DNA from 3 places in the Paenibacillus uliginis N3/975 genome. Region 1 is predicted to be linked to each of the others. Evidence: a T-box and tRNA genes for the amino acid it is inferred to sense, from the RefSeq annotation. Region 1 holds a T-box; the other regions hold tRNA genes.

Evidence for each region. A T-box is a leader RNA that pairs with one kind of tRNA and senses whether it is charged. The one in region 1 lies ahead of leuS (leucine--tRNA ligase), so its partner is inferred to be a tRNA-Leu.
Region 2: it has a tRNA-Leu gene. The T-box ahead of leuS (leucine--tRNA ligase) is inferred to sense a tRNA for this amino acid. The anticodon was not compared.
Region 3: it has a tRNA-Leu gene. The T-box ahead of leuS (leucine--tRNA ligase) is inferred to sense a tRNA for this amino acid. The anticodon was not compared.

What each region holds. Positions count from the first base shown of each region.
Region 1 covers NZ_LT840184.1:4,450,687-4,454,912, reverse strand. Annotated here, with positions in the region: gene B9N86_RS21225 (Gfo/Idh/MocA family protein) at 1-433, shown strand, start outside; gene B9N86_RS21220 (helix-turn-helix transcriptional regulator) at 502-1,356, shown strand; T-box leader at 1,395-1,659, shown strand; gene leuS (leucine--tRNA ligase) at 1,748-4,189, shown strand; gene comER (late competence protein ComER) at 4,170-4,226, opposite strand, start outside.
Region 2 covers NZ_LT840184.1:1,696,970-1,701,195, reverse strand. Annotated here, with positions in the region: gene B9N86_RS07830 (N-acetylmuramoyl-L-alanine amidase) at 1-449, shown strand, start outside; gene B9N86_RS07825 (divergent polysaccharide deacetylase family protein) at 561-1,541, opposite strand; tRNA gene B9N86_RS07820 (tRNA-Leu) at 1,662-1,745, opposite strand; gene B9N86_RS07815 (YhjD family protein) at 1,920-2,324, shown strand; gene B9N86_RS07810 (carboxymuconolactone decarboxylase family protein) at 2,463-2,792, opposite strand; gene B9N86_RS07805 (hypothetical protein) at 2,863-3,078, opposite strand; gene B9N86_RS07800 (hypothetical protein) at 3,265-3,594, opposite strand; gene B9N86_RS07795 (xanthine phosphoribosyltransferase) at 3,717-4,226, opposite strand, start outside.
Region 3 covers NZ_LT840184.1:1,046,019-1,050,244, forward strand. Annotated here, with positions in the region: gene B9N86_RS04900 (alpha/beta hydrolase) at 1-764, shown strand, start outside; gene B9N86_RS04905 (PAS domain-containing protein) at 889-1,533, opposite strand; gene B9N86_RS04910 (helix-turn-helix domain-containing protein) at 1,705-2,070, shown strand; tRNA gene B9N86_RS04915 (tRNA-Leu) at 2,143-2,225, shown strand; gene B9N86_RS04920 (zinc ribbon domain-containing protein) at 2,383-2,625, shown strand; gene B9N86_RS04925 (hypothetical protein) at 2,711-2,989, shown strand; gene B9N86_RS04930 (thiol-disulfide oxidoreductase DCC family protein) at 3,394-3,813, shown strand; gene B9N86_RS04935 (thermonuclease family protein) at 3,819-4,226, opposite strand, start outside.

The DNA.
Region 1 (4,226 bases):
TAAAGATGCCAAGGTGATGAGCAGCAAAGTGGCCAATTACAACAATCCGTTGTATCCGGAACTTGAGGATTTCGGAGATGCAACGTTAATTGGTGACAACGGGGCAAGTCATTATTTTCGCGTGGACTGGTTTACGCCGGACGGTCTTGGCACTTGGGGGGATGGAAGAACATTTATTCTTGGAACGGACGGATATATCGAGATGCGCAAGTATATCGATGTGGCAAGGGATTCGCAGGGAGATCATCTTTACTTGGTCAACCATGAAGGGGAATATCATATGGAACTCAAGGGAAAGGTGGGATATCCGTTCTTCGGGGAGTTGATTGTTGACTGCCTGGAACGGACGGAACGGGCCATGACGCAGGAGCATGCTTTTAAAGCGGGGGAATTATGTATTGTTGCACAGAATGAAGCCGTTCGTATTCAGTAATTGTATCCGTTATAATAAAGGAATACCTAGGATCAGAAGGGGCAGACTCTATGAAACCGGTGTCCTTTATGAATGAATTGAATGGGCAACTCCAGCTCCACCAACCGTTCGATTTTCATTATCGCAACGATAAACCGATGGCTAGCGGTGAATTTCATTCACATCCATTCTATGAAATATTTTATTTTCACGAGGGAAAATGTACATACTTGATCGGGGATAAGATTTATGTTCTGAAGCCAGGTGATCTTCTCTTAATGAATGGTTTGACACTGCATTGTCCTCATGTGGAACCTGATGCCAGGTATGTCCGGAGTATTGTTCATTTTGATCCCGGATTTGTGGGCCGGTGGCTTCAACCCGCCGCATTTTCTGCCTTATTAAGCCCGTTTGAAGAGCTGAGCAACTACCGGATTACGCTTGAGGGACCAGAGAGAGCTGAATTCGAAGGCATTATGATAGAGCTGGAACGTTTGACATCTACAGGCGCTCCGCAAGAACGAAGAATGCTGAGACTGATTGACATGATGTGTTTTATTGCTGATCTTTGCCGCACTGCTGTGAATCATAAAGAATCTTATCCGGAAAAAGAGCGCCATATCCAGCAAGTCATCACCTTCGTGGAGCAGAATTATATGAAGGATCTTAGTCTCGAAGAAATTGCTCATTCGGTACATTTAACAAAGCACTATTTATCATCCTTATTTAAAGAAGTCACTGGAACAACGGTATTTAAATATGTATACAGCCGAAGAATCAATCAGGCAAAAATGCTGCTCTGGCTTCATCCGAATCTGACTGTAACCGAAGTGTGTTACGCTGCGGGGTTTAAACATTTGGCTCATTTCAGCCGCATGTTTAAGGAGATGGTCGGCCTGACACCGGAAGATTACCGTAACAGCAGGTTATCTTCATTGACTTAACAGCCGATGTTCGATATAATATCGTCATTAAAATCGAATATGATACGATGATGAGGATCAGTAGTTTCTAACCCGATCACATAGAGAGCCGGCGGTTGGTGCAAGCCGGTTGACGAAGGAAATGAACTCACCTCGGAGTAACGATGTTAACCCGGTTTAGACAGCTTACACGGTAAGCGTTAATGTCAGGCCGATGAGTCATCGTCGTCTCACCTGCGATAGAGGTGCAAAGTGAGTTGAAGGCAAAGAATGCCTTTGGCTAACTAGGGTGGTACCACGGGAATCAAACCTCTCGTCCCTAGCGTCGTACGCTATGGATGATGAGGTTTTTTTGTTTGGAGGCGCACGGTCATACACCGCGTGCCTGACTGCGAAGGAGGAGCTGGAAAGTATGAGTGAAAATCAACAAACAGGCCACGGCTATCAGCCGCAGGCTATCGAGCCGAAATGGCAGCAGTATTGGGATGAACATAAAACGTTTAAAACGCATGAAGATCAGTCGAAACCGAAATTTTATGCGCTGGATATGTTCCCATATCCGTCAGGTGCAGGTCTGCACGTAGGACATCCGGAGGGTTACACGGCAACGGATATTGTAGCCCGTTTCAAACGGATGCGTGGATTCAATGTACTCCATCCGATGGGCTGGGATGCATTCGGCCTTCCTGCTGAGCAGTATGCGATGGACACTGGTAAACATCCGCGTGAATTTACAGTGCAAAATGTCGATAACTTCCGCCGGCAGATCAAGTCACTCGGTTTCTCCTATGACTGGGATCGTGAGATCAGTACTACGGATCCTGAGTACTATAAGTGGACACAATGGATTTTTATCCAATTGTATAAAAAGGGTTTGGCTTATGTTGCGGAGATACCAGTAAACTGGTGCCCGGCGCTGGGCACGGTTCTCGCTAATGAAGAAGTGATTGACGGCAAATCCGAGCGCGGCAATCATCCTGTCATCCGCAGACCGATGCGTCAGTGGATTTTGAAGATTACAGATTATGCTGAGAGATTGCTGGAGGATTTGGAGGAGCTGGATTGGACCGAAAGCATTAAAGATATGCAGCGTAACTGGATCGGGAAATCGACCGGTGCAGAAGTCCGCTTCGACATCGCTGGCCACGATCAGCATCTGACCGTATTTACGACTCGTCCGGATACGCTGTTCGGTGCAAGCTACTGTGTGCTGGCACCGGAGCATGAACTGGTGGAACGAATTACTACGGAAGAACAGAAGGATGCTGTAAAAGCTTATCAGGAGCAGGCAGCACGTAAGAGCGATCTGGAGCGTACGGATCTGGCAAAAGACAAGAGCGGGGTGTTTACTGGAGCTTATGCAGTGAATCCGGTAAACGGAGCTCAAGTACCGATTTGGATTGCAGATTATGTGCTTGCAGGTTACGGCACGGGTGCTATTATGGCCGTTCCGGGCCATGATAGCCGGGACTGGGAATTTGCGAAGCAGTTCGGTCTGGACATTATTGAAGTCGTTAAGGGAGGAAATGTGGAGGAAGAGGCGTACGCCGGTAGCGGAGAACACGTCAATTCTGATTTCCTGAACGGATTGGATAATGAAGCAGCTATCCAAGCTATGAACGAGTGGTTGGAGAAGAACGGCAAAGGTGAGAAAAAGGTAACCTACCGTCTGCGAGATTGGTTGTTCAGCCGTCAGCGTTACTGGGGTGAGCCGATTCCTATTCTTCACCTGGAGGACGGTACTATGAAGACCGTACCGGAGGATCAGCTTCCACTGCTGCTGCCGGATGTGGATCAGATCAAACCATCAGGCACGGGAGAATCTCCGCTTGCAAATGTGACGGAATGGGTCGAAACGATTGATCCTGAGACGGGCATGAAAGCCCGCCGCGAGACCAATACGATGCCGCAATGGGCTGGAAGCTGCTGGTATTATCTGCGTTACATTGATCCTGATAACCATGATGAACTGTGCTCCAAAGAGAAGCAGAAGGCATGGTTGCCGGTTGACCTGTATATCGGCGGTGTTGAACACGCGGTACTCCACTTGTTGTATGCCCGTTTCTGGCATAAGGTATTGTACGACCTGGGGGTTGTGGATACGAAAGAGCCGTTCCAAAAGCTCGTCAACCAGGGTATGATTCTGGGTAACAACAACGAGAAAATGAGTAAGTCGCGCGGCAATGTTATCAATCCGGATGATATCGTCAATGAATACGGTGCGGACACACTGCGTGTCTATGAAATGTTTATGGGGCCGCTTGAAGCGACCAAACCGTGGAATACGAATGGTGTGGAAGGAATGCACCGTTTCTTGTCCCGCATCTGGCGTCTATTTATCGGCGAGAACGGCGAGCTGAATTCCAAGATCGTAGATGGCGAAGGAACCGATGAGTTCAAACGTACCTGGCATAAGACGATCAAGAAGGTTACTGACGATATGGAACATCTGCACTTCAACACGGCCATTAGTCAGATGATGATCTTCATTAACGAAGGCTACAAGGCTAATGAATTGCCGCGCAAAGCGATGGAGAACTTCGTGCAAATGCTGTCTCCTCTCGCACCACACTTGGCCGAAGAGCTTTGGAGCCGTTTGGGTAACAGTGATAGCGTGACTTATGTGCCATGGCCGGAATTTGATGAAGCTTGGACTGTGGATGCAGAAATCGAAATCGTTATCCAAGTAAGTGGTAAAATCGTAGACCGGGCTAAAATCTCTAAAGATATGGACCAAGAAGCGATGAAAGAATATAGCCTCTCCCTTCCAAATGTCAAGCAGGCGCTGGAAGGAAAGAGTATCCGCAAGGTGATTGCAGTGCCGGGTAAACTGGTCAATATCGTGGCCGGTTAACCGTCTTTCCGAAGGCAATGTCCAGTTTCGCCAGATC
Region 2 (4,226 bases), 2.8 Mb from region 1:
ATCATGCGGTATTAAACCGGGATGCAGATTATGCACTTAGTGATGATAATCGCTGGCATGCCAGCAGATCCCGTCATCGGAAGGATTTGGCCCAGCGCAAACAACTGAGCAGTGAGATTCCTACAAAAATGGTTGTAAGCATCCACGTGAATTGGGGCAAAAACAAATCCAAAACGGGTGGTATCGTTCTCCATCAAGCAGAGGGGCGAAGTTCCATTCTGGCAGAATCCATACAACGTGAGTTGAACATTCTGTATAAGAACAACCGCCATACTTCAGTTGGCAAACCCTTTTATTTGCTAAACCGGATCGAAGTTCCCGCCGTCATTGTGGAGACCGGCTTTATCAGTAATGCTCATGACCGGGAAAAGCTATGCAGCCGAAACGGCCAGATGGGAATTGCCGAAGCGATTGCAGATGGTATCGCCAATTATCTAACGGCCCTTTAACCAAGGGCCGTTTTGCATTTTTCGCTTATTTCAACTAACTCATTTTTATTTATGCATTAATATCACCTAAAAAGGCGTTTCCACTCATCATATAGAGTGAAACGCCTCTTTTTAGTAGGAAGGCAATGGGTTCGGCTTCCAACTGGATTTGTCCTGTACGAGTTCTTGAATTCCAACGAACTGCACCTGTCTTTGCAACTCGGGGATTGAACCCTTCAATGCGGCAGCTGTCCGTTCACCAAATACTCCTACATGACCAATTGTAATGCATGACTTATTCTGTACCGCCTGCTCTGCGGCTGACTTAAGCTGTTTGGTAACATGTTTGACTGTATGCACATCATCCAGGAAAATCTCATTCCCTATATTCGGCATGCCTTTCTCGGTAGCGAGCTTACTGGTGACAGAATGATAATTGGTCTTGCTATCTATAAAGAACAACCCCCGTTCCTTGCAAACATCGAGCACGATGGACATAATCCGTTCGTCACCTGTAATTTTGGAACCCATATGATTATTCATACCCACAGCAAACGGAAGATGATCAATGGCTTCTTCCATCTGCTTTCGAATCTCTTCGTCCGTCATCTTACTCGTTATAGCTCCGGGCCCGAGCCATTTAGCTCTCCCCTGCTTCGCTTCCATCGGCATATGGATAATTACGTCATGACCAAGCTTATATGCCCGTTCCGCATCACTTTTGCTTGTCGGCAGAAAAGGCATTACAGCAACCGTAATTTTTATCGGCAAGCTCAATATTTCATCGGTACCTTTTTGCCCGTTGCCAAAATCATCAATAATAATGGCTAGCTTGTTATCCGGCGTAGAATCCTTCTTTTCTTGTTCTGACCGTGGTGAATCCTTCTCCTCTTTTTCTGCTGCTTCGGACCGAGCCGAATCCTTTTTCAAGCTACTTCCCGTGTCAGACTTTATATCACCTGCTGAAGTATCAAGCCGCCAAACCTCATGATCCAGACTCTGTACATCATGCGAAGCAGCCTCTACCACCTCAACGGACAGAGCTCCCACCAGCAAAACTGTCAACAAGGCGGACCATACTGCCGTTACATACTTCGACCCCATGTTACGCATGAAATTCTCCTTTCACTGTAGAAACCTGTTCTATAGTGTTTGAGAAAGAAGCAGCAAATATGTAAGAAGAAACAACACGCACAAAAAAGACGTCTCCGCAAGGAAACGTCTTCTTAAGGATGCGGTCGAGAGGACTCGAACCTCCACGGGGGTTAGCCCACACGGACCTGAACCGTGCGCGTCTGCCAATTCCGCCACGACCGCATGTATCTTGCCACTTCGATGAGATATCATCGCGGCGACAAGATATATCATACCATGCTAACTAACTGGAGTCAACATTTTTTTGGATCTTGATTAAACAATCGAAAACGGGTTAAAATAAGAACGTAAGTTCGTATTAATTAACGATTTTCTATATAAAGGCGGTGAGCATCAATGGCAATCACAGGAATTACACCAGAAGAAAGATCCTTGATCAAAAGCTACCTGCTCCTTATGTTCATACACAAAGTTTTCGAAAGAGATTGCCGGATTATTCAGGAAAGCGGCGTATTCAAAACGCCTCAGTTGTACGTTGAAGTGGTGGAAAATGGTGCAAAGCGTGCTGCAATTCTGCTAAGGGAGGTTAAACAGGAGTTTGCCTCCCGGACTATCAAAGTATTTGATATACACCGAGGTCACAATGGAATCGAAGCACGTTACGCCTGTCGCGGTTATGTCGGAAGCATGGAAATCTTGTGGCCGTCCTTCCGTGAAGAAATGATGACCCGAATGCGCGTTTATCTTGGTCTATCTCCTTCGAACACCAGACCTCCCCAAGTCGCAGCAGCTGGCCAGTAAGACCATTGCAAAGTCAAATCAATTCACTCTATTTCCCGGCCCGATCCTTCTCGTCACCACGTAAAAAAACCGTCTCCTTTCCAGCACTCAGCCAGTCAAGCGAGACGGTTCATTTACTCATCAGCAGAAATCTAAATTCTACTGAAGGTTGGGCTGCACACGCATTAATCCCTGAGCCAATGCATGTCCTGCGCCTGCTGCTGACGCAACAGCCACAGCTTCCATAATCTGCGTGTCGGTAGCGCCCTTTGAGCGCGCTTCTTCCATATGATAGAACGTGCATAATTCGTTGTTTGCGAACAACCCGATACCAAGCGCAATGAGTTGTTTCGTCATTTCGTCAAGCTCGCCGTCTTGGAAACAGGCCCCTGTAAAATGATGATAAGACTCAGCCACTTTCGGCATGGCTTCTTTGAGATGAAGGATCTCATTTTTGTATGAGCTGATTTTATCATTGGATAAATCCATCGCGCAAAACACCTCACTGGTTCATCTGATTTCCTGATTAAGGTGTCCCTATTGATGAGGATCTATGCTTCTAAGCCAGTGGGCTTGTCCGCGGTTCTCCAAAAAGTTGAAAGCTATAGTTGCGGTCCAGCTTCACCACACGGCGGTTTCGGCGGCGGATAAGCACATGTTGCGAATCCCATGCAACCACGATGCCTACAACATCATTGCTTTCTAGATCGTCCCGTACAACCCGGACTCTCTCACCCGATAATCGCAGTGCATCCAACTGTTCGTCACTTATCATAGTCCTTATCTCCTTCTATTCGGCAGTATAATACCCATAATAATGATCCTGTGTCGATATATACGACAAGAATCGGTGTCTGCGGGAAATATATCATATTTCAAAAAGAGACCTAAATGGAATCATTTAGGTCTCTTGAGTGTGATATGGTTTAACATCCCGGCTGAGATGCTCCCTGTAAGTCCACTAACGCTGTGCCGGCTCGATGCTATCGTTTTTTTCAAACCAGAAATCAAGCACCGTCGACGACATCACCCGTTTCTCAACATACTCCACCTGCTGTGATGTAAACTGTTCTCTCCATTCGTAGGAGAGCTCCTCACACAGACCAGCGATCGTAAGCAACTCAGACCAAGCAACATAACGCTTATACCAGAAAAACTGAGGATGTTCAATCATATAGGGATAAAGATCATCAAACTCCGTATGTTTACAATCCAAAGCACGTTCAAAATGTACCTTTGCACCATTCAACTTCTCAATCAAAAACGGCTCGGTTACCGGTTCTTTCCCCATTGTGTTGCCTCCTCTCTCTTTCCTACCCTTTTATTATATGACAAAAAAGCGGGTCCGAAAAGAAGTTGTAAAAATTTTAGGCTCGGTTCAATGAAATAGAGAATATGCCAACTCTTGAACAGCTAGTCCCCAAAATTGATCTTCCCATCTTCAAGCGAAGTGATGCGGACAAGCGGTTCGACCTCAACACCCTGTTCGCGAAGCGTTCTTGCTCCTGCCTGGAAGCTCTTCTCAATAACAACACCGAGACCTACCAACTCGGCACCCGCACGTTCGATAATTTTGATCAACCCTCGGGCTGCATCTCCGTTTGCAATGATATCATCAATAAACAGCACTTTATCGGACTCTCCGATATATTGGCGGGACATCATGATATCCGTAACGATCCCTTTCGTAAAGGAAGGCACACGCTCACACAATGCATCCGGATCGGCCAGCAGTGTTTTTTTTCGCCGGGCAAACACCATCGGGACCCCAAGCTCATGGGCCACCGCAAAGGCGACAGAAATACCGGAAGATTCGAGTGTGACAACCCTCGTCACACCTTTGTCCTTAAAACGGGCCGCAAATTCCTTGCCCATCTCCATTATTAATGCAGGATCTACCTGATGTGTCAGTATAGCATCGAG
Region 3 (4,226 bases), 3.0 Mb from region 1:
CCCAAGTGTGGAATGTGCAATCGAACCGTACGGGGCGTTGGTATCGAATTAGTATCGCTAAGCCGGTAGAACCGCCCCCTGAAGAGGGATATCCTGTCCTGTATACGTTGGACGCAAATGCATCGTTTGGTTCTCTGGCAGAGTCCATACGGATGCAATCGAGGCGCCCACATGGGATTTCGCCGGCACTTATCGTTGGAATCGGCTACGATTCCGACAATCCGATCGTAACGAATGAACGTTTTTATGACTACACTGTTCATGCTGACGAAACTGAACTGCCAGCCCGTCCTGATGGGTCCCCATGGCCTAAAACCGGGGGGGCCGAGGAATTCCTCACATTTATTGAGGAAGAGTTGAAACCGAAGGTTGAGGAGTGCTTCTCCATCGATCATTCGAGGCAGTCACTGTTCGGCCATTCTCTTGGAGGATTTTTGTCGCTGTATTCTTTGTTTACTCGATGTGGGACTTTTCAGCGTTATATCGCGGCCAGTCCTTCTGTTTGGTGGAAAAATCATGTCCTTTATCAGATATGGAACGAGAGACAGGAAAACTTGGGGCAGCATGAACCATCTGGGGAACTGCTTATTTTCGTAGGAAGTAATGAGAAGCCGTCTATGGTAAAAGATGCGAAGGAGTTATATGAGGTTCTTAAAGCGTCCCCAAAAGGAATACATCCAATATTTCAAGAAGTTGAGGGTGAGGGGCATGTTTCGGTTATACCTTCGCTAATCAGCCCGCTACTCCGTTTCATTACGAAGTAAATAAGAGAATAAAAAGATAAAGAGTCTTCGCTCATGAGCGAAGGCTCTTTATGCTGGGAACTTAGAGTTGGTAAAGGATGTATCATCAAGGGTCAGATCATTAAGGTGACCATTTAACTCGTAGCTACTCTTCTGACGAAAAATGAGGATCCTCTAACGCATATGAGTATTTAGGATATAATCTTTTGATACAGCTAGGGCAAATATCGTGTGTAAATTCGATAGGCATACGGCTTTCCAGATAGCTTTCGACGGGTTCCCAGACTTTCGCAGTTCGGACATGCTTACATACGGCGCAGATCGGAACATGTCCGTGAAGCGAGCATGTCTGAGCAAGCGCCCGCTCGAGACGGATCTCTTTTTGTTTATATCGCGTAATATCGGAGAACGAAACAATCATTCCATGGGGGTTGTTTTTATCTATTGTAAGAGAATAAGCCTCGCACAAAATCCAAGCGATCCTACCGCTCCAGTCTATGGAATACTCCACAGTATAACTAGAATTTTTTCCTGTTAGTACATCCTTCAATGAGGTGAGATATATCGTTTTATAAAATTCCCCGAAGGAGGATTTGCCAAAAAATTGTGGAGGCATTTCAAAAAAAGGGGTTCCAGGCCATTCAAAATTAGGAGAGGCACCATACTTTGGAGCCATCAGCCTCCATGAGTCGTTAATTTGATCTATCGTACCATCCGGACGGATAATCATCAGTCCAGGTTTCAGGAAATGGATTGCACAATTCCAAGATGTGGATAAAGATTGTCGCAAATTACTCGCTCCCCTGGTATAGAAACTTTGGATAAGAGACAACGGGCATGAAGAAATGGTATAATTTAGACGTGTATTTTCTCATTATACACTTAATTAAGTCATTATTCAAGTCAAAAATAACGTAAATAAGTATTTATTTTTTAGAGGATTGGGAAAGGCGGTTGTTTCATGCAGTCAATATACCAACGAATCGAACATCTCATTGAAAGCCGGGGTATGACTAAAAAAGCATTTTGTGAAAACCTCGGGATCAGCACAGGGAATTTTGGTGACTGGAAAAGAGGTAAGACAACCCCAAGCACCAATAAACTGATTGAGATCGCCGGCTATTTCGAAGTTAGTCTGGACTGGCTTATTGTCGGTAGGGGAAGTCCTTCTCCAGGTGTGATGGAAGTTCGGGAAAATTACGGGGCAAATCATAAGCAGGAGACGGCTGAACAGATCCAGGCATCAAACCTTACCGATGATGAGAAGGATTTTATTAGAGAGTATCTAGAGTTTACGGAATACAGGAAGCATCGGGATAGGGAGTAATTTCCTCTTTACTTCTTGGCAAGAAATCTATATAATAGGGAATGTTCTCTTGTAGAACTTCCCTTACAATATGCGGTAGTGGTGGAATGGCAGACACGCTATCTTGAGGGGGTAGTGGGTGTATACCCGTGGAGGTTCGAGTCCTCTCTACCGCATCATACAACAGAGGAACAACACCTTGCTTATCAAGGGGTTGTTCTTTTTTGTTTTCAGGCGTACAACGTTTCATCTCTTGATATAAAAATATGCAACTGCAACCCCAGATGATCCGTAAGAGATGTGTATGGATTGTTATGAAAGGGGATATTCAATATGCGTATTGAAGAAATGATAGAGGAACGCTTTAGATGCTCCAAATGCGGAGGAACCCATTGTGCAACGAAGGAAGTAGCGATGTCTGGATCAGGGCTAAGCAAAATGTTTGATATTCAGCACAATCATTTCCTATTCGTTTCCTGTACCAATTGCGGATATGTAGAAGTATTTAATCCGGATATTCTAGAAGGCAAGAAACGCGGACAGCTAGGCTCTATACTGGATGTGTTCTTTGGTTGACATCATCCTTAAAATTCTTTAATATGTCTAAGTACCAGAAAGTACAAGGTAATCTAGACGAAACTTAAATAGATGGGTGATGCATGTGTCATACAGACCACAGATTTCTAACGTGATCAAAGCCGGAAGCAACGACAAAGAAGGGCTTTACGAGTTCATTATCAGCTTAGCTGATGGAACAGATTGCCGCGTGTTCTACAACCGTTTTCCGGAATGGAAAATGACTAATGTAAGCCGACTTGGAAAAACACCTTGTCCGGTTTGCCGTAAAGATTTCATCTGCAAATGCATGGAGAAGTTCTCCGCTGAATTTGATCAACAGATGAGAGATGGCGAATGGCTGAGTAAAGCAGCTGCAGAATAATAGAACTTGCTACGATAGAGCGCGGGAGGATCCTCCTGCGCTTTTTTTCTTTTAGAGGTTGTTCAAAAAGTCCGCTTTTGATCACGAAGTGAATCAGGAAGTGGGCTCGGCATCGAATCTTGAATTCAGCTAAAATGTTTCCTTCGGAAACATCTCAAGTGCTCACGTACCCAAAACAGCTGATGCTTCCGAAGACGTTTTCTACGAAAACGTGCAGCTCCGCTCCTCAGTCCCTAGCTTCATCCAACTGAAGCGTTTGAAAAAACGCACATCGGAAGCATAAGCTTCGGTGCTGAAAACCGACCTTTTTGAACACGCACTTTTATATTTGAAACGGAAGTAATTGAATCAGGGGATGTAGTTGTATAGTATCATTGGAGCTATACATACAAGGGAGGGAAGAGATGATGGACAAACATCTTGAACAGTCACAGCATACCATCGTGCTGATTGACGGGGTGTGTCATATGTGCCAGGGGCTCACGAAGTTTATCATAAAGCGCGATCCTGCAGGTGTGTTTCAGTTCGCTTCACTTCAGTCCGATATCGGAAAAGATATTCTTCGGCAAGGGGGATTGCCTGAGGAAACGGTCGACACCGTCGTTGTTGTGGAGAACGGTACTTACTATACCCGCTCTGCGGCTGCTCTGCGCATTGTACGTCGTCTTACTTTTCCGTGGCGGCTGCTATATGGATTTATCATCGTGCCGCGGGCACTCCGCGATGTATTGTACAAGTGGGTAGCAAAAAATCGGTATCGCTGGTTCGGGCAAGACGAGGAATGCATGATACCAACGCCGGAAATCCGGCGCAGGTTTCTTTAGACATACTAACGTGGGGCGCGGAAACCGGCTTGTTTAGCCTCGCTTTCGCTGCAGAACCACTGTTCCTGCTTGGTTTTGTTGTAGTATGGGGATTCCGGGGTATGATAAATTTTTTCACCTTTCGAATTGATGTTGCCTTTAATGTTACATCCATTTATAGGTTTATCCGTATTGGAACTTGTGTTCGCGGTTGCACCATTCTTCTTACTCTTCTGTTCTTCAGGATGAAAGCCATCATCCTGTGCATAATTCTCGACACTCCAAATTCCTAGCGACTTATTGCGGCTGATGGTCTGAAGATCGTTGAATTTATCGACATAACGTACATTGGGCTGATAAATATAGGCCACTCGGGCGAGCCCCTGTTCCAGAAGGAGCTCCTGAACCATCTGGCCGTCTGCGTACACGTACGC